3 regions of the Terribacillus saccharophilus genome follow, and region 1 is predicted to be linked to each of the others. Evidence: predicted binding sites of a transcription regulator. Region 1 holds the regulator's gene; each other region holds the start of a gene.
The links. Region 1 encodes CtsR, which represses protease genes until heat stress. Its sites were predicted from a motif close to ATGGTCAATAAAGGTCAAACA; they were not measured.
Positions count from the first base shown of each region.

Region 2: the regulator CtsR is predicted to act here: its motif matches at 3,203-3,223, upstream of clpP (ATP-dependent Clp endopeptidase proteolytic subunit ClpP).
Region 3: the regulator CtsR is predicted to act here: its motif matches at 2,667-2,687, upstream of GZ22_RS03540 (ATP-dependent Clp protease ATP-binding subunit).

Region 1 is NZ_CP008876.1:3,409,800-3,420,263, reverse strand. It holds gene clpC (ATP-dependent protease ATP-binding subunit ClpC) at 1-1,491, opposite strand, end outside; gene mcsB (protein-arginine kinase McsB) at 1,512-2,579, opposite strand; gene mcsA (protein-arginine kinase activator protein McsA) at 2,579-3,121, opposite strand; gene GZ22_RS16990 (CtsR family transcriptional regulator) at 3,142-3,600, opposite strand; gene GZ22_RS16985 (MgtC/SapB family protein) at 3,728-4,423, opposite strand; rRNA gene rrf (5S ribosomal RNA) at 4,575-4,687, opposite strand; rRNA gene GZ22_RS16975 (23S ribosomal RNA) at 4,800-7,725, opposite strand; rRNA gene GZ22_RS16970 (16S ribosomal RNA) at 7,904-9,466, opposite strand; gene GZ22_RS16965 (rhodanese-like domain-containing protein) at 9,690-9,995, opposite strand; gene leuS (leucine--tRNA ligase) at 10,058-10,464, opposite strand, start outside.
Region 2 is NZ_CP008876.1:3,224,129-3,234,592, reverse strand. It holds gene GZ22_RS16055 (hypothetical protein) at 1-141, shown strand, start outside; gene GZ22_RS16050 (SMI1/KNR4 family protein) at 308-1,138, shown strand; gene GZ22_RS16045 (hypothetical protein) at 1,442-1,627, shown strand; tRNA gene GZ22_RS16040 (tRNA-Arg) at 1,687-1,762, opposite strand; gene GZ22_RS16035 (manganese catalase) at 2,180-2,986, opposite strand; gene clpP (ATP-dependent Clp endopeptidase proteolytic subunit ClpP) at 3,287-3,874, shown strand; gene GZ22_RS18925 (RDD family protein) at 3,920-4,552, opposite strand; gene sppA (signal peptide peptidase SppA) at 4,566-5,573, opposite strand; gene GZ22_RS16015 (HPr family phosphocarrier protein) at 5,697-5,963, opposite strand; gene whiA (DNA-binding protein WhiA) at 6,073-7,023, opposite strand; gene GZ22_RS16005 (gluconeogenesis factor YvcK family protein) at 7,054-7,998, opposite strand; gene rapZ (RNase adapter RapZ) at 7,998-8,879, opposite strand; gene GZ22_RS15995 (NUDIX hydrolase) at 8,894-9,361, opposite strand; gene trxB (thioredoxin-disulfide reductase) at 9,654-10,464, opposite strand, start outside.
Region 3 is NZ_CP008876.1:673,373-683,836, reverse strand. It holds gene GZ22_RS03545 (hypothetical protein) at 1-392, shown strand, start outside; gene GZ22_RS03540 (ATP-dependent Clp protease ATP-binding subunit) at 434-2,575, opposite strand; gene mbcS (acyl-CoA synthetase MbcS) at 2,790-4,370, opposite strand; gene GZ22_RS03530 (DNA-3-methyladenine glycosylase family protein) at 4,482-5,354, opposite strand; gene GZ22_RS03525 (LysR family transcriptional regulator) at 5,367-6,254, opposite strand; gene pdaA (delta-lactam-biosynthetic de-N-acetylase) at 6,528-7,319, opposite strand; gene GZ22_RS18530 (SE1561 family protein) at 7,409-7,555, opposite strand; gene GZ22_RS03515 (YfkD famly protein) at 7,610-8,404, opposite strand; gene GZ22_RS03510 (OsmC family protein) at 8,469-8,873, opposite strand; gene GZ22_RS03505 (MFS transporter) at 9,008-10,183, shown strand; gene GZ22_RS03500 (amino acid ABC transporter permease) at 10,215-10,464, opposite strand, start outside.

The sequences.
Region 1 (10,464 bases):
CTCATCCTTAGTCAGCTTGGCAACAGGTACACCAGTCCAGATGGAAACAACAGAAGCAATATCTTCTACAGTAACTTCACTGCTCTCCTGACCTTGCTTTTCTTTCCACTGATCCTTCGTCTGATCTAGCTGATCACGCAAACGCTGCTCTGTATCGCGCAGCGAAGCCGCTTTTTCGAATTCCTGACTTTGGACAGCTGCGTCTTTCTCTTTGCGTACTTCCTCTAGCTTTTGCTCAAGCTCTTTCAAGTTTGGCGGAGCTGTGTAAGAGCGCAAGCGCACTTTGGAAGCTGCTTCGTCAATCAAGTCGATTGCTTTATCCGGAAGGAAGCGGTCTGTGATATAACGATCAGAGAATTCCGCTGCTGCACGGATAGCTTCATCCGTAATCGTTACACGGTGATGGGCTTCATATCTGTCACGCAGACCAGTAAGGATCTGAACAGATTCTTCCACAGATGGTTCATCAACTTGGATCGGCTGGAAACGACGCTCAAGCGCTGCATCCTTTTCGATATATTTGCGATATTCATCCAGTGTAGTTGCACCGATACACTGCAGTTCACCGCGTGCAAGGGATGGCTTCAGAATATTGGAAGCATCAATTGCTCCTTCTGCACCACCTGCACCGATAAGTGTATGCAGTTCATCAATGAAGAGGATGATATTCCCCGCCTGGCGAATCTCTTCCATGACTTTTTTCAAGCGATCCTCGAATTCCCCGCGATATTTCGTACCAGCTACGACAGTACCCATATCAAGCGTCATGACACGCTTATCCCGAAGAATTTCCGGTATCTCGTTATTGATAATCTGCTGCGCAAGTCCCTCAGCTACTGCTGTCTTACCGACACCCGGCTCCCCGATCAAAACAGGGTTATTTTTAGTTCGGCGGCTAAGTACTTGAATAACACGCTCGATTTCTTTCTCACGTCCGATAACTGGATCGATATTACCTTCTTTGGCAATCGCCGTAAGATCCCTTGCCAAGCTATCCAGTGTAGGTGTATTCGCTCTAGCAGACTGGCTGCCACGCTGTTTCCCAGCAGAAGACTCATTGCTGCCCAATAGCTGCAGCACTTGCTGACGAGCTTTATTTAAGCTTACACCAAGGTTATTCAGCACGCGTGCTGCAACACCTTCGCCCTCGCGAATCAAACCTAGAAGGATATGCTCCGTGCCCACGTAGGAATGACCAAGTTTTCTTGCTTCATCCAATGAAAGCTCAATTACTTTCTTCGCACGTGGTGTGTAATAAGGTGTACCTGTGATTTTCTGGCCGCGCCCGATCAGCTGCTCGACCTCTTCCTGAATACGTTCTGTTTCCAATCCTAGTGTCGTAAGAGCTTTAGCGGCAATACCTTCCCCTTCGCTCACAAGACCCAATAGGATATGTTCTGTACCGATATTGTTATGTCCCAGACGCACTGCTTCTTCTTGTGCCAGCGCAAGGACCTTTTGTGCTCTTTCAGTGAAACGTCCAAACATCATAGGAATTCCTCCTTGGTCAGTCAGTTATTTTCTAAATGCAACCTCTCTCTAATGAGGGAAGCACGTAATACATCTCGTTCTCTGCCAGATAAGCTTCTTTTTGCATAATGCTGCAGGAAGCCTGGCTGTATTAATACCATTAATTCATTAAGTATGGATTGAGGCATATCTTGTATATACCCAATATCAATGCCTAATCTAACATCCGATAAACAGGTTGCTGCTTCTTTTGATTCAATAATGCGGCTGTACCGCAATGTTCCATAAGAACGGAAGATCCGATCCTCCAGCTGGATACTCAGCTCCTCTGTTAAAGTCTCGCGAGCCTGCCTTTCCTGCTCAACCAACTGACTCACTACACTCTCCAGATCCTCGACGATATCCTGTTCTGATTTCCCCAGAGTAATCTGATTGGAAATCTGATAGATATTGCCTTGAGCTTCGCTGCCTTCACCATAGATACCGCGTACGACAAGTCCCAGCTGGTTAATTGCTGGTGTCAGACGATTCATTTGGTGTGTCATGGTCAATGCTGGCAGATGCATCATTACCGAGGCCCGCAGTCCAGTTCCTACATTCGTTGGGCAAGTAGTAAGATAACCTCTTTCCTCATCGAACGCATAAGTTATCTTCTGCTCAAGCCAATCATCCACTTCAAATGCTTCTGAAAGTGCTTTTCGCAGCTGGAAGCCTGGCAGATACAGCTGAATGCGCAGGTGATCCTCTTCATTTACCATGATAGAGACTTGTTCGCTTTCGGATAGCAAAACTCCTGCCTCCTCCGCATGTTCTGCTAAATGAGGACTTATCAAGTGTTTTTCGACGAATACCTTCTTCTCAATCGGGGACAAATCTGCAATACGTAAGAATTGCAACTTCCCTCGATCATTAAAATCAGCATCCTGATAGCTTTCCTGGAAGAAATCAAGTACGTCATCCAAATCTTCTGCCTTAGCAATCAAAGGAAAAGTGCGATTTTCAAAGTTTCTGGCCAGTCGGATTCGGCTGCTCATGACAATATCACAGTCCGGTCCGTTTTCTTTCATCCAAGGGCTGATGGCATCACTCATAAAATTCTCTAGTGACATTAGCTATCACCCTCTTCCTGTTCATCTGACTGCTGCTCCAGCAAACGAATCTTATCTCGGAGCTCTGCTGCTTTTTCGAATTCTTCTTCCTGGATGAATTGCTGCATAGATTCCCGGTACGCTGCGATCTTCCTTTTTTTCTCTATACCGCTGCCCATCCGCTTCGGTATTTTACCTTCGTGCTTTGTGTTGCCACTGTGTACACGGCGGAAGATAGGATTGAGATTGTCTTCGAAAGTTTCATAGCAGGAAGCACAGCCAAATTTCCCTATTCGGGTGAACTCATTATATGTCAGCCCGCACTTCGGGCAAGCAAGTGCTGCTGGTGCTTGGGAGAAGTGTTTATGTCCTTGAACAGTAGATGGGTTCATATGGAATAGACCAGATAATAAGTTATGCAGGGAATACCCTTCTTGGCCGTAAGAGACATATCCATTCTCTTTCGCACAATGCTCGCAAACATGCATTTCCGTCTTCTGTCCGTTTACGACATTTGTTAAATGCAAGGTTGCTGGTCTTATATGACACTCTTGACATTCCATCCTAATACCTCCTTATCTGACTAGTACTTGATAGCAGTCAGCATTGAAACCAAAATACGGGTCCTGACTTCATCACGAAGCGGGAGAGGGAAGGCTAGTGTCTCCCGGCTGGTTGCTCTAATCATGATCTTCGCTTCCCGTTCAGTCAGTATCTTCTCTTCAGCAAGCCGTTCGATGATACTATTAGCAGTCTGCTGTGAAACTCGTGGCTGTATCATATCAATTACGTCGTCTATCAAACTTGCTTCTGTATGATGCTTTACCCGAATGATACGAATATAACCGCCGCCGCCACGCTTACTCTCGACAAGATATCCTTTCTCAACAGTGAATCTCGTCTTTATTACATAGTTGATTTGTGAAGGCACGCACTGAAAACGATTAGCTACTTCACTTCTCTTTATTTCCACTTCCTGCGCATCTGTTGATTGGAGAATCTGCTTTAGGTAAGCTTCAATTATGTCCGATATATTGCTCACACAAGTCGCCTCCCTTCCTTTGACTTTGACTATCTTTGACTTTATTATATACATTTTGAAGGAGGAATGCAAAGCTCTTCTCCCCTAGCATAGCCTCTAATAACAGAAAAAAACCCTTAAAAGGGTTTTAACTTTTTACTGTACTAACTGATCGGATATTTGATAGGTTAGTTAGTTCCTCAAACAGTTCCATTTCATTTATCGCGTAACGTGTTGCCAGCTCAACATGTAACATCCTGCTGTCATGATGATGTTTCCTCATCTTCATGTTAGTTAATGCCAGATGATGACGTTCAAGTATTTCCATGATAGGTGCTACACCTTCATCTCTATCGAGTTCAATTTCCAGACGATATGCTTTTTGCTTTTTACTTGATAAAAACAGCTTCTCAAAATTATTCAAGAAAATAAGAATCAGTAAGATGATAATAGTAGTGAAAACTGCTTCCATGTACATTCCTGCACCAATAACGAGTCCAAGTCCTGCTACCGTCCAGACCGAAGCAGCTGTCGTAAGCCCTCGCACTGTCGTACCATTTACCAGTATTGTTCCAGCACCTAAGAAACCAATACCGCTGATTACATATGAAGGTATACGCGCGGGATCAAATTGTACATAGTCATGCTCCTCGCTGAAGGCTGTAAAACCATATAAAGATAGAATCATCATCAGACAAGACCCTACACCAACAAGGATATGTGTGCGCAAACCAGCATGGTGATTGCCCAACCCTCGTTCCATCCCGATAGCCCCGGAGAGGAATACTGCTATTATAATTTTCATCATTACAGTTAAAAATTGATCATCAAAGTATTGCTCCATCTGTGCTTCCCTTCTTTCTCTCATTACATTATATGAATATCGACATATTAGTATGAAGTATTTATATCCCCTAATCACCAGAAGTATAAAGCAAGACATACAAAAAGCTCCTGATAAGTTATTGAATAACCTATCAGGAGTTTTTATTCTTGCCTGGCAACGTCCTACTCTCGCAGGGCGAACCCAACTACCATCGGCGCTGAAGAGCTTAACTACTGTGTTCGGCATGGGAACAGGTGTGACCTCTTCGCTATTACCACCAGACAATTCAAGAATTCAATTGAATGAACCCTCAAAACTAGATAAGAAACATGTCTTGCCAGACATCTCATGCGGCCAAGCACCGGAGTGCTTGGACTTTGGCGTTGACTTAAGTTTAGTTAAGTCCTCGATCGATTAGTATTCGTCAGCTGCACGTGTCACCACGCTTCCACCTCGAACCTATCTACCTCATCGTCTCTGAGGGATCTTACTCATTTAAAATGATGAGAAGTCTCATCTTGAGGGGGGCTTCATGCTTAGATGCTTTCAGCACTTATCCCTTCCGCACGTAGCTACCCAGCTATGCTCCTGGCGGAACAACTGGTGCACCAGCGGTGCGTCCATCCCGGTCCTCTCGTACTAAGGACAGCTCCTCTCAAACTTCTAACGCCCACGACGGATAGGGACCGAACTGTCTCACGACGTTCTGAACCCAGCTCGCGTACCGCTTTAATGGGCGAACAGCCCAACCCTTGGGACCGACTACAGCCCCAGGATGCGATGAGCCGACATCGAGGTGCCAAACCTCCCCGTCGATGTGGACTCTTGGGGGAGATAAGCCTGTTATCCCCGGGGTAGCTTTTATCCGTTGAGCGACGGCCCTTCCATACGGCACCGCCGGATCACTAAGCCCGACTTTCGTCCCTGCTCGACTTGTAGGTCTCGCAGTCAAGCTCCCTTCTGCCTTTGCACGCTACGAATGATTTCCAACCATTCTGAGGGAACCTTTGGGCGCCTCCGTTACTCTTTGGGAGGCGACCGCCCCAGTCAAACTGCCCACCTGACACTGTCTCCGAACCGGATAACGGTTCTGGGTTAGAATGTCAATACAGCCAGGGTGGTATCCCACGGATGCCTCCACCGAAGCTAGCGCTCCGGCTTCTAAGGCTCCCACCTATCCTGTACAAGCTGTACCAACATTCCATATCAGGCTACAGTAAAGCTCCACGGGGTCTTTCCGTCCTGTCGCGGGTAATGCGCATCTTCACGCATAGTATAATTTCACCGGGTCTCTCGTTGAGACAGTGCCCAAGTCGTTGCACCTTTCGTGCGGGTCGGAACTTACCCGACAAGGAATTTCGCTACCTTAGGACCGTTATAGTTACGGCCGCCGTTTACTGGGGCTTCGGTTCACAGCTTCGGGACGAAGTCCCTAACCATTCCCCTTAACCTTCCAGCACCGGGCAGGTGTCAGCCCCTATACTTCGCCTTACGGCTTTGCAGAGACCTGTGTTTTTGCTAAACAGTCGCTTGGGCCTTTTCACTGCGGCTTCTCCTTAAAAGAAGCACCCCTTCTCCCGAAGTTACGGGGTCATTTTGCCGAGTTCCTTAACGAGAGTTCTCCCGATCATCTTCGGTTACTCACCGTGCCTACCTGTGTCGGTTTGCGGTACGGGCACCTATTTCCTCACTAGAGGCTTTTCTTGGCAGTGTGAAATCAGGAACTTCGGTACTAAATTTCCCTCCCCATAACCGCCTGGAATTAGTGTTGAGTGGATTTGCCTGCTCAACTTCCTCACGGCTTGGACGCGCATAACCAGCAGCGCGCTTTCCTTATCCTCCTGCGTCCCCCCATCGTTCAAGCGGATTTAGGTGGTACAGGAATATCAACCTGTTGTCCATCGCCTACGCCTTTCGGCCTCGGCTTAGGCCCCGACTAACCCTGAGCGGACGAGCCTTCCTCAGGAAACCTTGGGCTTTCGATGAAAGAGATTCTCACTCTTTTTTCGCTACTCATACCGGCATTCTCACTTCTAAGCGCTCCAGCCGTCCTCACGATCGACCTTCACTGCCCTTAGAACGCTCTCCTACCACTGACATCGTAGATGTCAATCCGCAGCTTCGGTGGTGTGTTTAGCCCCGGTATATTTTCGGCGCAGCGTCACTCGACCAGTGAGCTATTACGCACTCTTTCAATGATGGCTGCTTCTAAGCCAACATCCTGGTTGTCTAAGCAACGCCACATCCTTTTCCACTTAACACACACTTTGGGACCTTAGCTGGCGGTCTGGGCTGTTTCCCTTTCGACCATGAACCTTATCACCCATGGTCTGACTCCCAAAGTAGATTGATTGGCATTCGGAGTTTGACTGAATTCGGTAACCCGATGAGGGCCCCTAGTCCAATCAGTGCTCTACCTCCAACCATCATCCTTTGAGGCTAGCCCTAAAGCTATTTCGGAGAGAACCAGCTATCTCCGTGTTCGATTGGCATTTCACCCCTACCCACACCTCATCCCCGCACTTTTCAACGTGCGTGGGTTCGGGCCTCCAGTCAGTGTTACCTGACCTTCACCCTGGACATGGGTAGATCACACGGTTTCGGGTCTACGACCACCTACTATATCGCCCTATTCAGACTCGCTTTCGCTGCGGCTCCGTCTATACAACTTAACCTTGCAGGGGATCGTAACTCGCCGGTCCATTCTACAAAAGGTACGCCGTCACCCATTAACGGGCTTCGACTACTTGTAGGCACACGGTTTCAGGATCTATTTCACTCCCCTTCCGGGGTGCTTTTCACCTTTCCCTCACGGTACTGGTTCACTATCGGTCACTAGGGAGTATTTAGCCTTGGGAGATGGTCCTCCCGGATTCCGACGGAATTTCACGTGTTCCGCCGTACTCAGGATACACTCCGGAGGAAACCACATTTCAAGTACAGGGCTCTTACCTTCTATGGCGGGCCATTCCAAGCCGCTTCGTCTATATGGTTTCTTTGTAACTCCAAAGGAGTGTCCTACAACCCCAGAAGGCAAGCCTTCTGGTTTGGGCTAATTCCGTTTCGCTCGCCGCTACTCAGGAAATCGCATTTGCTTTCTCTTCCTCCGGGTAATGAGATGTTTCAGTTCCCCGGGTCTGCCTCGTATTACCTATGTATTCAGTAATACGTACTATCCAATAACGGATAGCGGGTTCCCCCATTCGGAAATCTTCGGATCAAAGCTTACTTACAGCTCCCCGAAGCATATCGGTGTTAGTCCCGTCCTTCATCGGCTCCTAGTGCCAAGGCATCCACCGTGCGCCCTTCTTCACTTAACTAATAACGCATGATAAATCTATAAATCGCGACAATAATTGTCGGCTTTAAAGTTTGATGTTTTGGCATTGTTGTTTCTTATCTAGTTTTCAAGGTTCACAAGAGAGGTTGATCTCTCAAAACTGAACAAACAACCAATCACGATGTCTACTACGAAGTAGTAGTTCCAATTATCCTTAGAAAGGAGGTGATCCAGCCGCACCTTCCGATACGGCTACCTTGTTACGACTTCACCCCAATCATTGATCCCACCTTCGGCGGCTGGCTCCTAAAAGGTTACCTCACCGACTTCGGGTGTTACCAACTCTCGTGGTGTGACGGGCGGTGTGTACAAGGCCCGGGAACGTATTCACCGCGGCATGCTGATCCGCGATTACTAGCGATTCCGGCTTCATGCAGGCGAGTTGCAGCCTGCAATCCGAACTGAGAATGGTTTTATGGGATTTGCTTAGCCTCGCGACTTTGCTGCCCTTTGTACCATCCATTGTAGCACGTGTGTAGCCCAGGTCATAAGGGGCATGATGATTTGACGTCATCCCCACCTTCCTCCGGTTTGTCACCGGCAGTCACTCTAGAGTGCCCAACTTAATGCTGGCAACTAGAATCAAGGGTTGCGCTCGTTGCGGGACTTAACCCAACATCTCACGACACGAGCTGACGACAACCATGCACCACCTGTCACGCTGTCCCCGAAGGGAACGTCTTGTCTCCAAGATTGTCAGCGGATGTCAAGACCTGGTAAGGTTCTTCGCGTTGCTTCGAATTAAACCACATGCTCCACCGCTTGTGCGGGCCCCCGTCAATTCTTTTGAGTTTCAGCCTTGCGGCCGTACTCCCCAGGCGGAGTGCTTAATGCGTTAACTTCAGCACTAAGGGGCGGAAACCCCCTAACACCTAGCACTCATCGTTTACGGCGTGGACTACCAGGGTATCTAATCCTGTTTGCTCCCCACGCTTTCGCTCCTCAGCGTCAGTTACAGACCAGAGAGTCGCCTTCGCCACTGGTGTTCCTCCACATATCTACGCATTTCACCGCTACACGTGGAATTCCACTCTCCTCTTCTGCACTCAAGTTCCCCAGTTTCCAATGACCCTCCACAGTTGAGCTGTGGGCTTTCACATCAGACTTAAGAAACCGCCTACGAGCCCTTTACGCCCAATAATTCCGGACAACGCTTGCCCCCTACGTATTACCGCGGCTGCTGGCACGTAGTTAGCCGGGGCTTTCTGGTTAGGTACCGTCAAGGTACGAGCAGTTACTCTCGTACTTGTTCTTCCCTAACAACAGAGCTTTACGACCCGAAGGCCTTCATCGCTCACGCGGCGTTGCTCCGTCAGACTTTCGTCCATTGCGGAAGATTCCCTACTGCTGCCTCCCGTAGGAGTCTGGGCCGTGTCTCAGTCCCAGTGTGGCCGATCACCCTCTCAGGTCGGCTATGCATCGTCGCCTTGGTGGGCCATTACCCCACCAACTAGCTAATGCACCGCGGGCCCATCTGTAAGTGACAGCCGAAACCGTCTTTCCATTTCCAATCAGGAGAAAGGAAATACTATCCGGTATTAGCTCCGGTTTCCCGAAGTTATCCCAGTCTTACAGGCAGGTTGCCCACGTGTTACTCACCCGTCCGCCGCTCATTCCGCCAGAATCACCCCGAAGGGGTCATCTGGTTTCCTGCGCTCGACTTGCATGTATTAGGCACGCCGCCAGCGTTCGTCCTGAGCCAAGATCAAACTCTCCATGAAAGTTTTGATGCTTTTGCTCGTTAGAGCTGACGTTGATCTTACGATCTTGTCGTTTAATTTGTAATTGGTTGTTTTGTTCAGTTTTCAAAGATCAACAACTGCCTTACGACAGTAACTAAATACTATCATCATATTTCGCGACTGTCAACACTAGTTTCGAAGAAAGATAGAATATTAAAGAGGAAAACGTCGGAACGCCTTCCTCACTCAGGTTCTCTATGCCTTATTTAAAGACAAGTTCACCTTTCCATTCTAGCATTCCGCCATCCATATTAATCACGTCATAACCTTGGTTTTCCATAAACGCAGCAGCATTCATGCTTCTGTGACCGCCACGGCAGACAAGTACATATGTGTCATCCGCCGACAATTCAGGCAGCTTTTCAGGTATTTGCTGCAGCGGGATATGAATCGCACCAGGAATCATACCTTGCTCTACTTCTTCATCTTCCCGAACATCGATTACTTTATAGGAGGAAGTGCCTTTTTCAATTAGATCATCCAATTCTTCCGGTTGTATATTGCGCATTTATAGTTCCCCTTTATTTAAAATAGAATCCCTTCCGTAAAACAGAAGGGATTCGCCGCCAATTAATTTGCTACTACATTAACTAGCTTGCCCGGAACGACAATCACTTTACGGACTGTCTTTCCTTCCAGCCAGCTTTTCATTTGTTCGTCGTTTAATGCGATTTTCTCAAGCTCTTCTTTAGAAGCATCATGAGGCACCATAACTTTTGCACGTAGCTTGCCCATGGCCTGTAATACAATTTCAATTTCCTGTTCTACAAGCTTCGACTCATCATGAACGGGCCATTCAGCGTACGTAATTGTTTCATCATGACCAAGCTTAGTCCATAGTTCCTCCGCAATATGCGGCGCAACTGGGGAAAGTAACTTCATGAATCCTTCCGCAAATTCGCGCGGGATGACAGGTGCTTTGTAACAATCATTGATGAATACCATCAATTGAGAGATACCTGTATTAAAGCGCAAAG
Region 2 (10,464 bases), 190 kb from region 1:
GCGCTCTACATTAATAAGTACTTAAATGCCCTTATTGTAGGAGCATTATTATCTAAAGGAGCATCAGATATTAAGGAAGATTTAGATGATGAGGATTTTACATTCTACCTTGAAAACCTATATGAATTTGGTTTTATCTAATGATTAAAGGCAGCCTCCCAGGAGCTGCCTTTTTATAATAGTCCAGCAGCTGTAGCAACTCTTAACAATTTAGTACCTAGTTTGTCTGTTATTTATTCTATATTTATATATTAATCCTTTGTATATTCTGTTATGGTTTCCATGTATTTCTTAGGGGGGCAATAGTATGGCTCAAAGCACCAAACTTTGGCAGAGCATTGAAACAGAAAATTATTTTCCAGAATTAAAAGTTTCTGCTTCAGACTTAAAAAAATATGAAGACCAAAGAGGCATCCTACTTCCTTCTCTATATAAATCACATCTAATCGAAAAGAATGGCGGCAGGCCTGTATTAAATTCGTTACCTACTGATGTTCCTACAACATGGGCTTATGATTACGCAAACGTTTATCTCATCTTTGGCCTTAGAGATGAGGAAGGGATTCTGGATACCGATTATCTTGTTAAAGAATGGGAGTTCCCTGCAAAGAAAATTGTTATTTTCGCCATGAGTGAAGATACTGCCTTCTACTACTTTGATTATTCGAGTAAGAATGAGAATCCATCTGTAAAGATATTCGAACCAGAAGGCAATCTTAAAGGACATCTGGTAGCAGATAACTACGAGGAGTTCATAGCAAATCTCTATCAAGAAGATAGTTATGATTTCTCAGATGAAACAGATGCTGCAAACTTAGAAGAGCAACAAAAATGGTCAGATACAAAGATATTTGACAAGTATATTGAAGAGGATAACTTAGAAGAGTTATTACATGGAATTATCTTTTACAGCACCTCAGACGATTATGATTGGGTTACCGAGAAAATAATAGACCTCAGTAAAAGTAACCATTCTGACATTCGTATTAGAGCCGCTGAATTACTATTAGACATCGTCGAATACAGCTCCGAAGAAGTCGATTCAAAACTTCTTATGAAAGCAATTGTAATTTACGATCGTGATAATGATCCTGATGTTAAGTCTTATATGGAAGATATTAAAGAAAATATGCAATAGCATATTTTCTTTTTTTACATCTATGGTAATATCATCTAATGTCGGCAGCTAAAAAAATTATGAGGTGTATGATGAAGTCAAAGTTTAATAAGCTCTTTTCTCTATTTATCAATAGTTTTATTTCTAGGATTTATAGGTCCTACTTATGCTCAATCCAGCGAGAGCAATGTAGGTACAAAATCAGTTGGAACACCGGTCATTATTGTAATTGGCGATTCAGATGATGAATTTACACTAGAGCAACCTGAAGAGGAACTTACTGAAGATGAAATAAGTGATGAAGATTTTCAGAATGGTAGATTCTTGAAAGATGATAATTCCTCTCTTGAAGGTCAAGAAATTTATCCTGTTGAAAGCGATAGAGTAACAGCTTCATGGGCTTTCTTAATCCCTCCTGCAATTGCTATTGTTAGTAAAGTAGGCGGCAAGCTTTTTGGTGAATTTATTTCGGAACAAGAAGGTTTGCAAAATGTTTGCAACTGCTTTTAGACAAAAAAATAGCAAGGGTGGCAAACTGCCAGAACCCTTGCTATTACTGTATTTATTAGCGCGCTCGGAGGGATTCGAACCCCCGGCAGACGTGGTACCGGAAACCACCGCTCTATCCGACTGAGCTACGAGCGCATATGTAATTAATGTGACAACGATTATTATACGTTAAACTGCAGGTATAAGCAAGTTCTTTTTAAATAGAAAGAGGCTGGGACAAAAGTGTTTAAACCAGATGAAAACCCGAACTATATTACAAGTCTTCACACGAAGATTTGTATAAGTTCGGGTTTTTCATTTGTACAATTAATTAGCGTAGGCAGAACACGTAGACTCCTCGAAAATACCAACCAATTTTCTTCGTGCAAAGTGAAGCTGTCGAAGCTTTCCTTGTCCTACGGGAACAGCGCGAGCTGAAGACCCCGCAGTGGCGGTTTCTCCACGAGGAGGCTGAGGCCGTGCCCGTGGAAAGCGGAGTGTTCTGCCGAAGCGATGCTCAGGAATATTATTCATTTTTTTGCATTTATGCTTTAGCTATATTCTAGCTTCTGCTTATTTTGGATACATAAAGTCTGGTGCTGGATTTAGCTCTTGTTTTTCACCATGGGCTGTTGGAGCTTCTTCGTAGTTGAATTGACCACCATCAGGAGCTGTACCGGTTGCCCAGCTGCCTTCTTTGGACTCTTCACCTTCTGAGAAGTTGATCAGGCTATGAGAGAAGTTGTCTGCTTCGAGTTCTTTCGGGAAGGAGCCAGGTACGATGATACCGTTCTTCTCTTCCAGTTCACGAGCAGCAGCAATCCATTGGTTTTGGTGCATGGAGTCACGAGCCAGAAGGAAGGATAGCATGTCGCGAACACCTTTGTCTTCTGTCATTTCATATAGACGTGCAACTTGCAAACGACCTTGAGACTCTGCATTGATATTCGCGCGCATGTCTGCGAGCATGTTGCCGCTTGCGATGATATACCCTGCATTCCATGGCACACCGTTGCTATCTGTCGGACGAGGCCCTAGGCCGGCAACAATCGCATGCTGTGGGTTCATACCACCTAAAATGGCACCGATAACAGGATTTTTCGCAGCTTCTTCTTGTTCATTTACTGGTGCACCTTCAAGAAGACGAGCAATCATTGTTGCAATCATTTCAACGTGACCAATTTCCTCAGTTGCTGTATCCATGATCAAATCTTTATATTTTTCTTCACCACGAGCACTCCAACCTTGGAAGAGATACTGAAGGGCAACGCTAATTTCGCCATACTGACCTCCAAGGATTTCCTGCATTTGTTTTGCAAACAATGCATCTGGCTTGTCTGGTTTCGCTGGGTACTGAAGTACTTTCTGATGATGGAACATGTTGTTACCTCCTAGGGTTTAGTTGGTTTCAGTTGTTTACATTCCACCTTGGTAAATTTTCTAAACTATTTCCTAATGATGTAATTTAAATGAAAAATAAACCAGCTTGCAGGAGTTTATCTATTGAAAGTCAAACTTAACGAGAGACTCTATTTCTAGCGTTTATTTGCCTTCTAACTAGGGAAGCATGGAATAGGCGAAAGAAAGTAAGTATTTTGTTTGACCTTTATTGACCTTTTAGGTAATATAAGGTTAGTCATTACTTAGAATAATGAGCTCATATCCAAAGGAGGATCTACCATGAATCTAATTCCTACAGTTATTGAACAGACAAACAGAGGAGAACGTGCTTACGATATCTACTCCCGTTTGCTTAAAGACCGGATCATCATGCTTGGCAGCGCAATCGATGATAATGTTGCCAACAGCATTGTTTCCCAGCTGTTATTCCTAGCAGCAGAGGATCCAGAAAAAGATATTTCCCTATACATCAACTCACCAGGCGGATCTATTACAGCAGGTATGGCTATCTATGATACAATGCAGTTCATCCAGCCTAAAGTATCTACTATCTGCATCGGTATGGCTGCATCCATGGGTGCATTCCTATTGACTGCCGGTGAAAAAGGCATGCGTTATGCACTTCCAAACAGTGAAGTTATGATTCACCAGCCGCTAGGTGGTACACAAGGACAAGCAAGTGATATCGAAATACATGCTCGTCGTATCATCGAAATGAGAAAGAAATTAAACGAAATCATGGCAGAACGCAGTGGACAGCCGCTTGAAGTAATCGAGCGCGACACAGACCGTGATAACTTCCTTACAGCTGAACAAGCAGTAAACTACGGCTTGATCGACAAAGTAATGGAGAAAAAACCTGTTTAAGACATAAGAAAAAGCCATCCAGCAATTTATGCTGGATGGCTTTTTTCATTCATGGATAACAAGTGTGTCAGCGAACATATCGTGCAAGCCTTGCTTCCTTGGTGTGAAAGCTACTACTGCATAAAGGAAAAACAGAAATAGCAGACGATGAATAAAACGACCGACTACTTCCCGGATAAGTGTATCAGACCAGGACAGCCGCTCACCGTCCTTCCGAATAACTCGAAGGCCAAATATCATTTTGCCTAGTGTCTGTCCGCGCCATTTGGTCATGAACAGGAAATAAGCAAAGAATATTACTCCGCCAAGCAAACCGCTGACACTCCAAAGCCAAAGCGTAGCTTCACGAAATGAATCGATCATAGTGAATGGTTTGACGATCAAACCCGTCAAACTGAATACAACTATAAGGTCCACAATATAAGCCCAAAATCGCATCCAAAAGCCTGCATATCGCTGTTCACCTGTTAGTGGAGATAAAGGAATCTCTTCTTGTCGGTGATTCTTTATCTCCTTATCAGCAACTCGATTTTCTTGATACGTATTTTCATAGGCATCCGATGTATTATCTGACGCTGTATGTTCGTCAGTTTCCGTTGTTTCAGGTATCTCTGTTCTGGAATAATCCTGATCGGATGACGTCAGTTCTTCTGGATGCTCACGTTTCTCTTTATCCATAATCTAACGCCTCCTATTCCGTATATAGATACATTGCTTCAGGTGAGTTCGATTTGCCCATCAGCTGCTTGATACCGAGCAAATCAGAATCGGAAACAAACAGACCTTCAGCTGCTGTTGCCCAGAAGGAGCCCATACCAAAGCCATCTCCTGTATATTCGAATACTTCCGCATTTTCAAGTCCTTGCTCTTCTTTCATCATAGCGATAGTATCTTCAAGATCTCCAAGATCATCGACCAGACCATTTTCCATTGCTTGTTTACCGGAATACACACGTCCATCTCCAAGTTCACGTACTTGATCTTCCGGCATACCGCGTCCGTCTACAATGACTTGGACGAAGTCAGCATACATATCATCAATGATGGATTGCAGGATATCCCGCTCTTCGTCCGTCATTTCTCTTGCTCCAGACATGATGTCTTTATGCTCAGCGCTCTTGATAACTTCCTCTTTGATACCGATTTTATCTGCAAGCTCTGCGTAATTGAGTGTAGACATGATAACGCCGATTGATCCTGTCAGTGTAGCTGGGTGAGCGACGATTTTATTTGCACTTGCCGCTAAATAATAGCCGCCAGATGCCGCTGTATTCCCCATCGATACATACACAGGCTTTCCGTATTCCTCTTGTACTTCTACTACTTTATCGTGAATTTCAGCACTTTCGACGACACCGCCTCCAGGACTGTTCACTTCGATGATGACACCGCCGACTGTGTCATCCATACCCGCCTGTTCCAATTGCTCTAAAAAGGCTGTATGGTTATATGTAGCGCTTCCCAATAGAGAAGATTCTTCTCCAGTATCTTGAATTGTGCCGTCTACTTTCAGCACCGCTATCCGATTTGTCATATCTCCGTCTTCAACAATTTCTTCACTCATAAAAGTGCTTCCTGTTGCTGAATCAATCGCTTCTGTGAAGTTGCTATTAATCACAGCGAACAAGGTTTGGAAACCGACCGATGCGGCGAGCAGCCCAGCTGCGATTCCGATTGCGATCCATCGTTTTGCGTTCAAAATATAAACTCCTTTCCATCTTATAAAAATCTTACAATACATAGCCTACACTAGGATAGCTTCAGTTACCACATATTAGCAAAAAAAAAGCCCTGAATAATTCAGGACTTTTCTGTGGGAAAATCAGCTAGCTGCCGATGGCGTGGTAATGAAGGCGGTGAGCTCCTCCATTGCTTCCACCTCATCTGAACCGTCGATTTTCAAGGTGATCAATTCTTCTTGGGCTATAGCCAGGCTCATCAAACCCATAATACTTTTTGCGTTTACCGATTTGTTCCCTTTTTCTACAAACACAGAGGCATTGAAACGATTGGCTTGCTGGACGAAGCTTGCTGCGGGTCTGGCTTGCAAACCAGTATCCAGGGTGACACGCAAGGTTTTTTGGATCACATGTGATTCCTCCCATCTTCCAAGTAAGCGCTATCAAAACATTGAAAAAGAAAACACCCATTTGAGTGTCTTCTAAGTATACCACATGCTATATCCGCTTTATACCTGCTTATGCTTTTTTTACTGATGTCCCATTACGAAGTCTGTCAGCGAATTCATCTATTTTACGCAGGCGGTGATTAATACCGGATTTACTGATCTTTCCGGTGGAAACCAGTTCACCTAATTCCTTCAGTGAAACATCTTGATGCTGGACACGAAGCTCAGCGATTTCCTGCAGTTTATCCGGTAATGCGCCAATACCAACTGTATTTTTGATGAAATTGATATTCTCGACTTGGCGGAAAGCTGCGCCAATCGTCTTGTTGAGATTCGCTGTTTCGCAGTTAACAAGCCTGTTAACAGAGTTGCGCATATCTCGTACAATACGCACATCTTCAAACTTAAACAAAGCGCTGTGAGCACCTACGATATTGAGAAATTCCGTGATTTTCTCCGCTTCTTTTAAGTAAGTAATAAAGCCCTTACGACGCTCCGTACTGCGGGCATGCAAATCGAATGTATTCATCAGCTCGCAAAGCGCATCACTATGTTCTTTGTGTGTGTTGAATATCTCTAAATGGTAGGAAGATGTTTCCGGATTATTTACTGAACCTCCTGCAAGAAAAGCACCACGCAAATACGCCCTGCGCTTCTCAGCAGTATCAGTGAAGGATGTGCTAATTGTGCGGACAAAAGTGAATTTGTCTTCCAGAATTTCAAGATTGCGCAGCAGGTCATCCACTTGTTTATTTAATCGTACGATATAGACATTATTTTTCTTCAGCTTCATCTTTTTACGAACGAGCAGTTCGATTGGATGCTGATAGATTGCCTTCAGTAGCGTATAAATACGCCTTGCGATGGCCGCATTCTCTGTCTGGACATCCAGCATATATTCCTGTCTCGAATAGGAGACAGAGCCGTTCATCCGGATCAAAGCTGCAAGCTCACTTTTTACGTCCGTCATTTCGATTGGAATGGTCGTCAATTCCTTCTTTATTTCTGATGCAAAGCTCACGAAGCTCTCCCCCTTTCTCGTGCCTCGCTTTTACAGCATTGCGTAAAGCAGCTTAGCAATTTTATGTGTATCATGCCGGAGCTTGCGCTGATCATGATCGATAATATCCGCTTCGACCACTTCAAGTCCCAAAGACTTTAAGCGGCTGATATCATAAACGACTGGTTCAGCATGCTCTTCTGCATAATTTTCACGAATGTCTTGCTCAATTTGACTATTGTTGACGACGATCGTCGAGACAATATCAGCTCCAATATGATCATGTATAGCTTGAATATGATCTCCTGCTGTATAGCCCGTCGTTTCGCCGTATTGCGTCATCACATTACATACGTAGACAACCTTGCCTGGTGCGTCTCTTAAGGCATTCTCAATCTCCGGAACAATCAGATTCGGCATAACACTCGTGTAGAGACTTCCTGGACTGATAACGATTAAATCAGCTTGCTTGATTGCTTCAATGGCATCCGGCAATGGCTTGACCGGCAGCGGACTGACAAATACTCGTTTAATCTGTTTATTTGCAAGAGGAATATTAGATTCCCCTGTCACAATCTCACCGTCTGTCATCTCTGCATGCAGTACGACGTTCTGATTGGCAATCGGATAGATATTGCCCTTTACTTTAAGTACGCGTGATATTTCTTTGATACCATTATAAAAATCTCCGGAAATAGAGGTCATCGCTGCCAGCAGCAGATTTCCCATCGAATGACCTGACAATCCATTTCCATCCTTAAATCGATGCTGGAACAAGTCAATCAGCATCGGTTCTGCATCGGCCAATGCAGCAATGACATTCCGGATATCCCCTGGTGCCGGCATTGCCAGCTCGGTACGCAGTTTACCTGAGCTGCCGCCATCATCGGCTACCGTGACAATTGCAGAAAGATCGACAGGAAGCTGTTTTAGTCCTCGCAGCAGAACAGGCATGCCTGTTCCGCCCCCAATGGCAACTATTTTCTTCCTTGTCATCAGTGGCTTTTCCTTTCTACATCACGATGCGTCACATGCGTCGCATAGTTATCACTGTATCGTTTAGCCAAATACTCTGCGATGGCTACTGAACGATGCTGTCCGCCTGTACAGCCGATAGCTATAATAAGCTGACTTTTACCTTCCTTCTTGTATTGAGGCAGCATGAAAGTAAGCATATCCTCAAGCTTCTGTAAGAAAGTATGCGTATCAGACCACTTGAATACATATGAGGAAACAGGTTCATCCAAGCCCGTCTGCGGTCTAAGATTCTCCACGTAGAAAGGATTTGGAAGGAAACGGACATCAAAGACGAGATCCGCATCAATTGGAAGCCCGTATTTAAAACCAAAACTCAGCATCTGCACCGTGAACTCTTCATAATTGGTATCCTTGAAGCGTCTCATAATCTTCTCGCGGAGCTGCTTTGGCTTCAAAGTCGATGTATCCACGATGAATTGTGCTCTGCCACGCATTTGATCAAGCAATGCACGTTCCTGTTGGATACCTTCAAGCGGAAGACCTTCCGGCGCAAGCGGATGCGTCCTGCGCGTTTCTTTATATCTGGTTACGAGCACTTCATCCTTTGAATCGAGGAATAATACTTGCGGTTCCAACCAATTCTCCTGTGTCAGCTTGTCCAATGCTTCAAATAAAGAATCGAAGAATTCCCTGCCTCGTAAATCCATGACAAGCGCTACCTTTTTAATATCATTAGCAGCATCTCGCATCAAATCAAGAAATGTTGGCAATAGTGCTGGAGGCAAGTTATCCACACAATAGTAACCCAGGTCCTCGAAGCTTTGAACGGCAACAGTTTTTCCTGCTCCGGACATGCCTGTAATGATGACGAGCTTGGTTTCATTTAACTGTTTCTCCATACGTATCCCCCGTTTTATTCTGGTGTCGTAGGATCCAGCTTTGATTGCAGCAGCTGGCGATCCTCCGTGTAGACGAATGTGCCGAACAATGGCTCATCTGTGTTGAACATATGGGCGAATATATCACGATCTCCCTCAGCCATCGGCAAATCCTTGATTTTCTTTTTATCTATCCATTCCAGCTTACCTTCCTGGCTTTCTTCAAGCAGATTACCAGTATATTCCTCAGCGAAGAAGGTGAACATCATCCATTCATGTACAACTTTTTCGCCTTTCTTTATAACAAAAGTAAACGTACCGCGAAGCTCGGGTTCATGTATAGTCAATCCTGTTTCTTCCCAAAACTCCCGGACAGCTGTTTCTTTGACGGACTCGCCCAGCTCCATCTTTCCGCCAGGTGCTGAGTACCATCCTTTACTCGGTTTCTTCAATAAGAGAACTTTGTCATCAACTGCCAAAATGCAGTTTGCAACACGTTGCATGCTTCCACCTCTTTCTCTGTGTAAGTGGACATGTTGGTTCGTTATACACATCACTCTATATTATACTATTTCTGTTTATCTTCAAACAGTATTATGTTTCCTAAGTCTTTACCAAAAATCGCCGATAATCCCTAAAAGAACAAAAAAAAATGCATAGGTGCCGAGACACCTATGCCAATAACTAATTTATCTATTAAAAGGGGGTCAATTAGTTAAAACCAGTATAGCAAATGATTATGTCGCCCATGTTACAGCAGCATTAAGAATCATTTACAAGGAATGGCCGAGCCTATTACTTGCCGATTGCGTTCAGCTCTTCTTTTAGAGTTTCTACATAACCTTGAGCAGCTTGAGCAGCAATACTGCCGTCTCCTGTTGCTGTCACGATTTGTCGAAGCTCTTTATCACGAATATCTCCAGCTGCGAAAACGCCAGGTACAGCTGTTTCCATACGTTCATTCGTATGAATATAGCCAAGATCATTTGTGATACCAAGAGATTGGAATGGTTCGCTCAATGGTACCATTCCGACATAGATGAACACACCATCAGCAGATTTTTCATATTTTTCTCCAGTGCGCTGATTCAAAAGCGTTACGCTGGATACTTTATTGTTTTCGCCATTGATTTCCTCAACAGTTGTATCCCAAATGAACTCAACTTTTTCATTTGCCATAGCACGCTGCTGCAAAATTGGCTGTGCACGTAATTTGTCACGCCGGTGTACGATTGTAACTTTCTCAGCAAAACGAGTCAGGTAAACACCTTCCTCGACAGCAGAGTCTCCTCCGCCCACTACGATTAACTCACGGTTTTTAAAGAAAGCTCCATCACAAACAGCACAGTAAGAAACACCGCGTCCGCTCAATTCATCTTCGCCCGGTACACCAAGCTTTTTCCACTTCGCACCTGTCGTGATAATAAGAGAGCGTGTTTTATACTCTTTGTTTCCTACAACCACTGTTTTATATTCCTTGCCGTCCTTCACTTCCTTAATATCTCCGTAAGCATATTCTGCACCGAATTTCTTCGCATGCTCAAACATCTTATTGGAAAGATCAGGTCCTAGGATGGAATCATAACCAGGGTAGTTCTCTACATCT
Region 3 (10,464 bases), 750 kb from region 1:
GAGTACAATTAGTAGTAAACGGTGTGTTTCAGGTCGCTAATATAACGAACATCCACATCATTCGTCCGATTGGAGCAAGCACCGAGCTAAAAAGTATTTTGTATAGCTTGCCGCTTGATTACGCTCTTCTGATATCTTTCTTTACTGCCGGACTTTTACTTGGTATCATCGCCTATAAATTTGGTTTTCTTGGGGGCGCGATACTCGGAGGCATTGCTTTAATCGGTATAACCGTGTCTTTGACTATCCAAGAACGATTAACTGACTTCATTACTTGGATACTAGATTTAGCTGTATTCCCAGCATTCGGACTGGTATGTGCAGTTGCGATTGTATGCTATTTGATAAGCTGGATCTTTATCCGCACGAGCAACTCCCAGCCTACCACATAAAAAAAGAGACTCAACGCCAAAGGCGTTGAGTCTCTTTTCTATTATTTACTTACTACAGTAATTTGTTCATCAACCAAATCAACTACCATACTGCTTACATTCTCTTCTTCAAGAATATAATCAGTAATTTTATCCTCTACCTGATCCTGAATGACTCGGCGCAATGGTCGTGCACCAAATCGAGGGTCATAGCCTTTTTTCGCAAGGAAGTGTTTCGCTGCTTCTGTCACTTCAAGCTGGTAGCCTTCTTCTTCCATGTTCTTCGTCAAATCTGTAAGCATAAGCTCAACGATTTGCACCAAGTCCTCCTCTTTCAAAGCTTCGAAGCTAATGATAGAGTCGAAGCGGTTCAGGAATTCTGGTTTGAAGTATGCACCCAGCTTTTCAATAACGGATACAGCTTCATTTTTTGATTTCGTAAAGCCGACAGAAATCTGTTTGTCTCCAGTTCCCGCGTTGCTCGTCATAATAATGACGGTCTCCTTAAAGCTCACTTTACGGCCTTGGCTGTCCGTCAAATGACCGTCTTCCATGATTTGCAGGAACATATGCTGTACATCAGGGTGTGCTTTCTCGATTTCATCCAATAGTACAATCGTATAAGGATTACGGCGTACGCGCTCTGTAAGCTGACCTGCTTCTTCATGTCCAACGTATCCTGGAGGAGAACCAATCAGTTTCGCAACTGAGTGACGTTCCATGTACTCACTCATATCCAGACGGATGAAGGATTCACGTGTGCCGAACATCTCTTCAGCCAATGCACGGGTAAGTTCTGTCTTACCAACACCAGTCGGACCGACGAATAGGAAGGAACCGATTGGGCGCTGTTTGGATTTCAAGCCAGCTCGGCTGCGACGAATAGCTTTAGCAACCCGGTCAACTGCCTGCTGCTGTCCAATAACCTTGCTGGACAAGTTAGCAGCTAAGTTTTTCATCTTGTTCTGTTCTTCCGATTGAATCTTCGTCACAGGAATACCTGTTTTTTCTTCAACAATCTGCTGGATAACTTCAACAGTTACTTCAGCTTTATCTTCATTTTTTGGTTCTTCAAGCTTTTGTTCCAGCTGAATTTCTTCCTGGCGAAGATACGCAGCACGTTCGTAATCCTCGCGCCCTGCTGCCTCTTCCTTCTCTTTCGCAATCTGGGCAAGACGAGTTTGAATAGCATCCTCATCAGTCGTTACAGTAAGCAGGTTGATACGGGATCCGGCTTCATCGAGCAAATCAATCGCTTTATCCGGCAAGAAACGATCCTGAATGTAACGTTGAGACAAGCTCACACTCGCTTTAACTGCTTCTTCTGTGTAGGAAACTTGATGATACGCTTCGTATCTCTCCTGCAATCCTTTTAAGATATCCAATGCCTGCTCTGCTGTCGGTTCTTTTACGATGACCGGCTGGAAACGACGTTCAAGCGCTGCGTCTTTTTCAATTTGGCGGTACTCTTTTAATGTGGTTGCACCAATCAGCTGCAGCTCACCGCGAGCAAGTGCTGGTTTTAGGATATTACCTGCATCCATTTGGGAACCTTCAGCAGTACCAGCGCCTACCAATAGATGAATTTCATCCACGAACAGAATGACATTTTTACGCTGCTGCAATTCAGAAATAAGTTGTTTCATCTTTTCCTCGAATTGACCGCGCACACCAGTGTTTGCCACTAGTGAAGCAACATCAAGCAAATAGATTTCTTTATTTTGCAGTTTCACAGGTACATTTCCTTCAACAATCTGTAAAGCTAATCCTTCTGCAATTGCTGTTTTACCTACCCCAGGCTCCCCGATTAGAACTGGGTTATTTTTATTGCGTCGGTTCAGTGTCTCAATGACACGTTTGACCTCTTTTTCACGGCCGATGACTGGATCGATCAGACCAGCACGCGCGCCATCTGTCAGGTTCTTACCAAGTGAATCAAGCAATCCTCCACGCCCGCGACCATTGCCGCCAGCTTGCGCTTGGCTGTTTGCACCAGCCTGGAAGCCGGATTGTGCTCCGCCGAACATATTTTTAAAGAAATCATCCATTGTTCCGCCATTGGATGCGAAACCGGCAGGATTTTTAGACATATTCTTCATTTCATTATAGCAAGTATGACAGAGCTGTAATTGTTGTTTCTGATTGTTGAATTGCATTAACAAGTTCACGTTAGCTTCTCGTTCACCACAATGTTGGCATTTCATAATACAATTACCTCCCCAATAGGTTAGATTCATTTATTGGTCAAGTGTCTTATTTTGACTTTGACTATCTTTGACCTTGTGACTTTATTATAGTCTGACCTTCTTTGACTTTCAAGTGTTATGCTCTCATTTTTTATAATTTTTTAGAAAAGGTATCTATACTAATATTTAAGGAAATACAAAAAAGCACCGCCTGTATAGGCGATGCTTCTAATTAATTTGCATTTTGTTTTTCTTGATTGCGCAGTTCAACCCGTCTGATTTTGCCAGAAGAAGTCTTCGGTAAATCTTTGACGAATTCAATTTTACGCGGGTACTTGTAAGGTGCAGTCGTATTCTTAACATGTGTCTGCAGTTCCTTAACAAGGTTTGGATCGTTTTCGTCTACACCTTCACGCAGAATGACGAATGCTTTAACAATGTTCCCACGAATTTCATCCGGGCTTGCTACAACAGCACATTCTGCTACAGCTGGATGTTTTACTAAAGCATCTTCTACTTCAAATGGTCCAATTGTATAGCCTGAGCTGATAATGATATCATCACTGCGGCCCTCGAACCAGAAGTAGCCATCTTCATCGATAGAAGCTTGGTCACCAGTGACGAAGTAGCCGTTGCGTTCCGCTTGCTGACGGCGTTCTGGCTCACGGAAATATGTTTTAAACAATGCAGGACTGTCGAGCTTCAAGGCGATGTCACCGACTTCACCTGTTTTAACGCGATTACCGTCCTCATCAATTACAACTACTTCATTTCCCGGTGTCGGTTTACCCATAGAACCTGGTCTTGGTTCCATCCCTTTCATAATACCAAGAAGCAATGTGCTCTCTGTCTGACCATAGCCATCACGAACAATAATGTTGAAATTCTTCTGGAAGACATCAATTACTTCCCTGTTCAATGGTTCACCAGCAGATACTGCACTATGCAAAGCACTTAATTTGTAGCTGCCAAGATCAGTTACTTTTGCCATTAGACGATATTCCGTCGGTGTACAGCAAAGTACGTTAATTTTGTAATCCTCTAAAAGAGAGAGATAAGTTTTAGCATCGAAACGTCCCATATATACGAAGCCTGTTGCACCGGTTCCTAAAACAGAAAGGAATGGACTCCATACCCATTTCTGCCAGCCTGGTGCAGCTGTTGCCCATACGATATCTCCCTTGGAAGCAGATAGCCAGTTTTCTGCAGCTGTCCGTAAGTGTGCATATCCCCAGCCATGTGTGTGAACTACACCTTTTGGATTACCTGTTGTACCGCTTGTATAAGACATTAGTGCAATATCTTCTCTGGAAGTTTCCACTGTTTCCAGTTCTGCTGAAGCTGCCGCTTTGAGCTCTCCAAGATCCTTCCAGCCGTCGACTGCTCCACCTACTGCAAGTTTGATTAAGCTATCTTGATTCTCAATATCTTCGAACTGTGCAGTAAAGGCATGATAACTGATGATGCTCTTCACATTTCCATGATCAATTCTATATTGCAAATCTTTCGTTTTCAGCATTTCGGAGCCAGGGATGATCACAAGTCCAAGCTTCAAGGCTGCTGCGTAAATGTGATACGCCTCAACGACACGCGGTACCATTACTAGTATCGCATCTCCTTTTTTTAAGCCCAGTTCTTTCAGAACATTACCTGTGCGGTTTACGTCCTGGAATAACGCTTTATACGTTACTTCCTTCTTATTACCCGCCTCGTCCATCCAAATGAGCGCCTTACGATCTTCATCTGTAACGAATCGCTCCATTTCATCAACGATGTTGTATTGCTCTGGTGCAATCAAATCTTTTCTTTCCATACTTACGCCTCCTAAATGGCTGCCTGTTTTAACTAATGCACTTATTATAGCAGACGAAAGCACGACTTCCCAGTAATAGTTGTTACCAAATTATAAAACTTGATATTAGTATCAGGTCTCAATACTTCTCCAAAGCGTCATAGTCGCATAACTGCGGTAAGGAGCCCATCTTTCTCCTCGCGCATGAATTGCTGCTGGCGTCGGCTTTTCAGTGAGATCGTCATAGATTTTCAGTGCATTTTGTACCCCGATATCAGCAGCTGGTAATAAGTCAGCACGTCCCAAACCAAACAACATCCAGTTTTGCGCAGACCAGCTTCCAAGACCCCTGATTTTCGTCAATTCGTCTGCAATTTCTTCATTAGATGCAGCAGACAGCTGATTGAGATTCAGTTTACCTTCTATAATAAGTCGGCTTGTATCAATTACATATTCTGCTTTCCTTTGTGAAAACTGCATCTTTCGTAAATCATCATAAGTCAGGGAAGCAACGATCTCCGGTGATGGATAAAACCAAACGTCATCCGCTTTTGTTCCGAACGCTTCCACGAACCGATTCGACAATGTATAGGCAAACTTTAAATTCAACTGCTGGTGAATGATAGTCTTCATCAAGCAATAGTATAAGTCAGTGTCTTTAACGATAGGCGTTCCCGCGTGTGCATAAAAAAGTCGTTCCAAATCAGAACCGACAAAATGAGCAGCAACTTCTGCAAGGTCAGTATCCCATTGAAGCCAATCCTCTACCAAGGAAAGTATTTCTTCCCGTTTAGAAGAATCTGCAGAAGACACGATGACTGCGGGTGCAGTAATTGTTCCGCTAAACTGGAGAACGACGATATGCTGGGACCCATCCCCTAATACAACCGGAAGCTTCACCCTATGCTCTTTTGCATCAACTATATTCAGCTGATCCATACTCCACCTTTTCATTAAATAATGATAATCGTATGTATGTGATCCTTTAAGCTGCCTTTCCCACATCAGTAGCATCTCCTATCCTATTTGTTTTGTTGCAAAATCAATTACATCATGCATCACTTTCGTCAAGCGCTTATCCTTATGCCAAAGGAGCTTCGTTGTAGGCTGATTGATTGGTTCATCAAAATCTACAGCGCTTAACTCACCAGATTGTAATTCTTTTTCCACTGTCATGAGCGGTAAGTACGATAAACCCAAACCAGCAATTACACATTGCTTAATCGCTTCTATACTGCCGAATTCAATGACATTCTCCGGATGCAAATTCTGTTTTTGTAATGCTTGTTCTAATTCCGTTCGATAAGCACAGTCCTTCTCCGTCAAGATCAAAGGATGCTGCATCACCTCAGCCAGACTAGCGGAGGGTTGTACTGCCAGCGGATGGCTTGGGGAGCTTATCAGGACGATTTCTTCTTGAAAAAGAGAGACCGACTCCAGTAAAGCATTGTTCTGATCCCGCTCCATAATAAAAGCTAAATCCAACTCGCCTTCCTGAAGCATTTTCTCCGAGGTTTTACTGGATGGAACAGGCTTGAGGATGACCTGCACCTGCGGATACTGTTCGCGTATGAAGCGGAGGAACTCAGGCAATCGGTAGGTGCATTGACTTTCACATGCGCCGATCAGAATTGTGCCTTTCTCTTCTTGCTCCTCTTCAAATTCCTGTTGCATTTCTTCATGTAAAGCCAGGATTCTTTTTGCATAGCTCCGCATTTTAATTCCCGCTTCAGTCAAATAAATCCTCTTTCCAAGACGCTGGAACAAGTCAACTCCATATTCCTTTTCCAGCGCTTTTATTTGTGCTGTCACACTCGACTGGGCGTAATCCAACAGCTGAGCTGTCTTAGTGAAATTAAGTGTTTCGGCCGCTACAGCAAAAGTCTTCAGATGGTTGATCTGCATATATACACTCCTTAAATCGCATTTTCCGATCATAATAATCAAATAATTCAGCTTTTCCTATGTATGAGTGCAGTATACACTTTTTATATAAATATTGGAAAGTAATGCAGCTGGATAGGACTCACTAACCTATCAGTACTAAATGACATATTTGCTGAAAGGAGAGAAAAGGATGAAGGATACATCTAAAAAAACATGGCAGGACTATTTCATGGAAATCGTCCACGCAATCATCCAAACAAAATAAAAAAAGCTGATCCTATTCGGATCAGCTTAAAACTGCGTAATGGCTTTTGGCAGGATATCTTGCTTGACTAGATCATCCAGCGTACGGAAGGAGTATCCTTGCTTCTTCAATTCAATGATCAGTTTTTCCAATGCAACAGCATTATCCTCGGATACAGAATGCAATAAGACGACTGCTCCTGGATGCATTTGAGCCATCACTTGATCATACGCGTACTGCCAGCCTTTTTGTTCACCGGTTTTCCAATCAGCATATGCGAGTGACCAGAATACATTTGTATAGCCAAGATCTTCAGACCATTTCAATGAACGGGCACTAAAGGTACCGCGGGGTGCCCGTAGATAGTGCATGTCGTCCTGATCCGTCAATTCAGCCACAGCATCCTCCAGCATCTCAAGCTCCTGCTGCATCTTTTCTTTAGAAACCTTCGTCAAATCTGGGTGATGATACGAGTGATTACCGACAATATGTCCTTCGTCGACCATCCTTTTCACCAGATCAGGTGCTGATGACACGTAGTGCCCCGTAATAAAGAAAGCAGCCGGTACATCGTGCTTTTTCAATACATCCAGGATATCGCCTGTATATCCTTGTTCATAGCCGTTATCAAATGTGATATATACTGTTTTCTCACCAGAATCATCTAGATAATAGCTGTGATATTCGTCCAAAAGCTGTCCGTATTTGCCAACTTCAGGTATACTGCCATCCTTGCTCTTAACAAATCCCCATCCATAGCTTACAGGGCTTTCTGCGGATGCAAACGATGGCGTGACCAGCAACAGACAAAAAAGCAGCATTATTGATTTCCATCGCATATGACACACTCTCCTTAGAGATAGATTGTGCCAAATCCGCTCCCCCTATGCGGTGAAAAAAATAGAAAAGACCGTGCAGCTGCACGGTCTTACTTTAGTTTATTTTCCATTTCATCAAGCATTCGGAGCATTTCATCGATTTCCTCTAAGGAAGTCTCCTCCGGTTCGATACTATCCAAATAATCCATGAATGCAGACAGACGCTGCTTCAAGTCATCCACTTTACTCGTTGCCAAAGATAAAACCCCTTTACCGCATTATCTGGCTCCAGTATACCACAGCACTGTTACTTATTGTACGTTGAAGGTGAAAGACAGATGATCTTGAATTGGAATCCAAGCACCAATTCCCTGTTTGGTAACATTTTTAACAACTATCTGCTTTCTTGATCCTTTTAACTCCAGGTAAACTTCCCCAAAAGTGATCGTACCCTTTTCATTCACCGCCGGTGCGTACGCAGAAAGAATTCCTGATTTATTCAAAGGTACTCCGTAGGCATTTTCCTTATTTGTACCTTTTCCAATTACTGTTTGGAAGGAAAGCGGAAGCTTTGTATTCTTCTGGGCCTGCTGTAGCATCATGAGCTTGATATCCCTTGGTTTATCAATTTCAGCTGTAAGTCCGCCTTTTACGTAGCGCTCTTCCTGCTGTTCATAATTCATTTGCTTCGCTGATTCCCCACCTGCATTGCTCAGCTGGTTCGTATTTACCTTTTGATATTGCCAATTGATATTTGTTTCTGCAGACTGGTACTCGAGCGGCCAATGCCCCATATAAATCATCCCTCGATACCCAATTGCTAGTGGAGAAGGTTTCAGCGTCGATTCATTGAGTATGCGAATCAGTTCTGGATTCTGGATGACAATAGCACTGTCTTCCGTCAGTTCTCTGACAAGCTCACTAGGTTCTAGCACAATTTGATCTTTGTTTGAGTTCGGATAAGTATTTTCTTTTGAAATATTCAATACGTGATTTGGTATTTCCGTATCCTTCTTCTGTACATTCTCAGCTTTCCCAGCTATGGAGAAAGGAAGAGTCAGCAAAGCCAATGCCATGATTGCTATAAGGATTCTAGCGTATTTCATAAAGAAAAGCCCCTGCCTTTCAGATTTTTTTCTAGTATCTGAAGTCAGGGGCTATCCTATACATTTAATAATGGTTCAAATGAATTACTTCCAATCTTTCTTCGATCTCGATACTATCTTTAACTGTCTGCACCATGGAACAGTTGTTATGTGCAAGCTCGAGGTTCTTCTCCAACTGCGCTTTGTCCAGATGAAAACCGCGTACAACGTAAGTCAACGTAATCTTAGAAATACGGTTAGCTGCCATTTCATCCCGCTCTACCTCTGCCGACACTTCCATGTCATCAATCTCAAGCCGCTGTTTCTCCATAATTTTACGGAAAACAGACGCACTGCAACCTGCTATTGAGGAAACCATTAGCTGATAAGGCCGGATACCGAATAGCTCATTTCCGTCTATATCCAAAGTTTGATGTGGTAGTTCGATACGGAATCCATGCTGCTTCATTGTCAGCTTCAATTTCCTCATCTCCTTGCGATTTCTTTATGCATTATATTCCCTCTTGTATGATTTTCTAACCTTCATTCGTCCGATTGACCAAAACCAGGAAAAACTATACAGTAGGATTGGGAAATCATCTTACATACAGAGGTAATAGACATATGAGAAATGCGTACAGTTTTTGGATTTTAGTCAGTATTGTCGCAGTCTCCGGTTTCAGCCAAGGGCTGCTGCTTCCGCTGATTGCGATCATATTCGAACAAGACGGTGTGTCTTCATCTATGAATGGTCTGAATGCAGTTGCCATTTACATTGGTATTTTGCTCGTATCTCCATTCATGGAAGCTCCGCTGCGTAAATTCGGTTATCGGCCTGTCATTATGGCAGGTGGGCTAATCGTCGTCGCAGCACTTCTCGCTTTTCCATTGTGGAAGTCATTTTGGTTCTGGTTTGTTTTGCGTTTGTTGATTGGAATTGGTGACAATGCCCTTCATTTCGGAACCCAGACATGGATTACATCTTCATCACCTGAAAAAGTACGCGGACGGAATATTTCGATTTATGGACTGTTCTTTGGAATTGGCTTTGCCGTCGGTCCGCTTATGACTTCACTTGTTAAAGTGTCAGAAACTTTGCCCTTCATTTTATCTGGTGCGCTTTGTTTAATCGCTTGGTTCACTCTTTTTCAGCTGCGGAATGAGTTTCCAACGGAAGAAAACACGCAATCCGCACAGCAGCAAGGACTTCTGCAGCGATTCGGTTCGACCTTGAAATATGCATGGGTTGCTTTCCTGCCGCCGCTTGGCTATGGCTTCTTGGAATCTTCCTTGAACGGAAGCTTTCCTATTTACGGCTTACGTCAGGACATAGGTGTGTCGGAAGTATCCATATTGCTTACCGGCTTCGCTATCGGCGGCATCGTTTTTCAGATACCGCTTGGCATGCTTAGCGATAAGTTTGGACGTAAGTATACGCTTTTGACCGTAATACTTCTTGGGACAGTCTTTTTTGGGACTGCTGCATTTACAGAACAGCATTATATAGCCCTGTTCATATGCTTATTTGCAGCCGGTATGTCTTTAGGTTCCACCTTCTCGCTTGGCATAAGCTATATGACAGATTTGACTCCAAGGCATTTGCTGCCCACAGGCAATTTGCTTTGCAGTATTTTCTTTAGTATTGGGAGTCTAGGAGGACCTTATATTAGTGGAGTATTTATTGAGAAAATGCCAGATCTCAGTTTCTTCTTTATTATGACGGTCATTTTCGCCGGTATCTTTACAACACTGCTCGTTCACGCGATTTTTACTAAACGCGCTGTCCTAGCAGAACAGTAAAAGGGATGCGCCCCTGGGCACATCCCTTTTTTTAATTGATATATCTGGAGAATCGCTTTTCCAGACGTTCCTGAAAATAAGAAATAATGATACAAAGCGGCCAATACACGAGCGCCACTGTAATGTACATTGTCATGGAATCAAATGTACGGCCAGCTACAATCTGCGCCTTCTGGAACATTTCCGGTACTGTAATTACCGCTGCCAAACTTGTTGCTTTCACCAAATCAAGGAATACATTTGTAAGCGGCGGCATTGCTACTCGCGCTGCTTGCGGGACA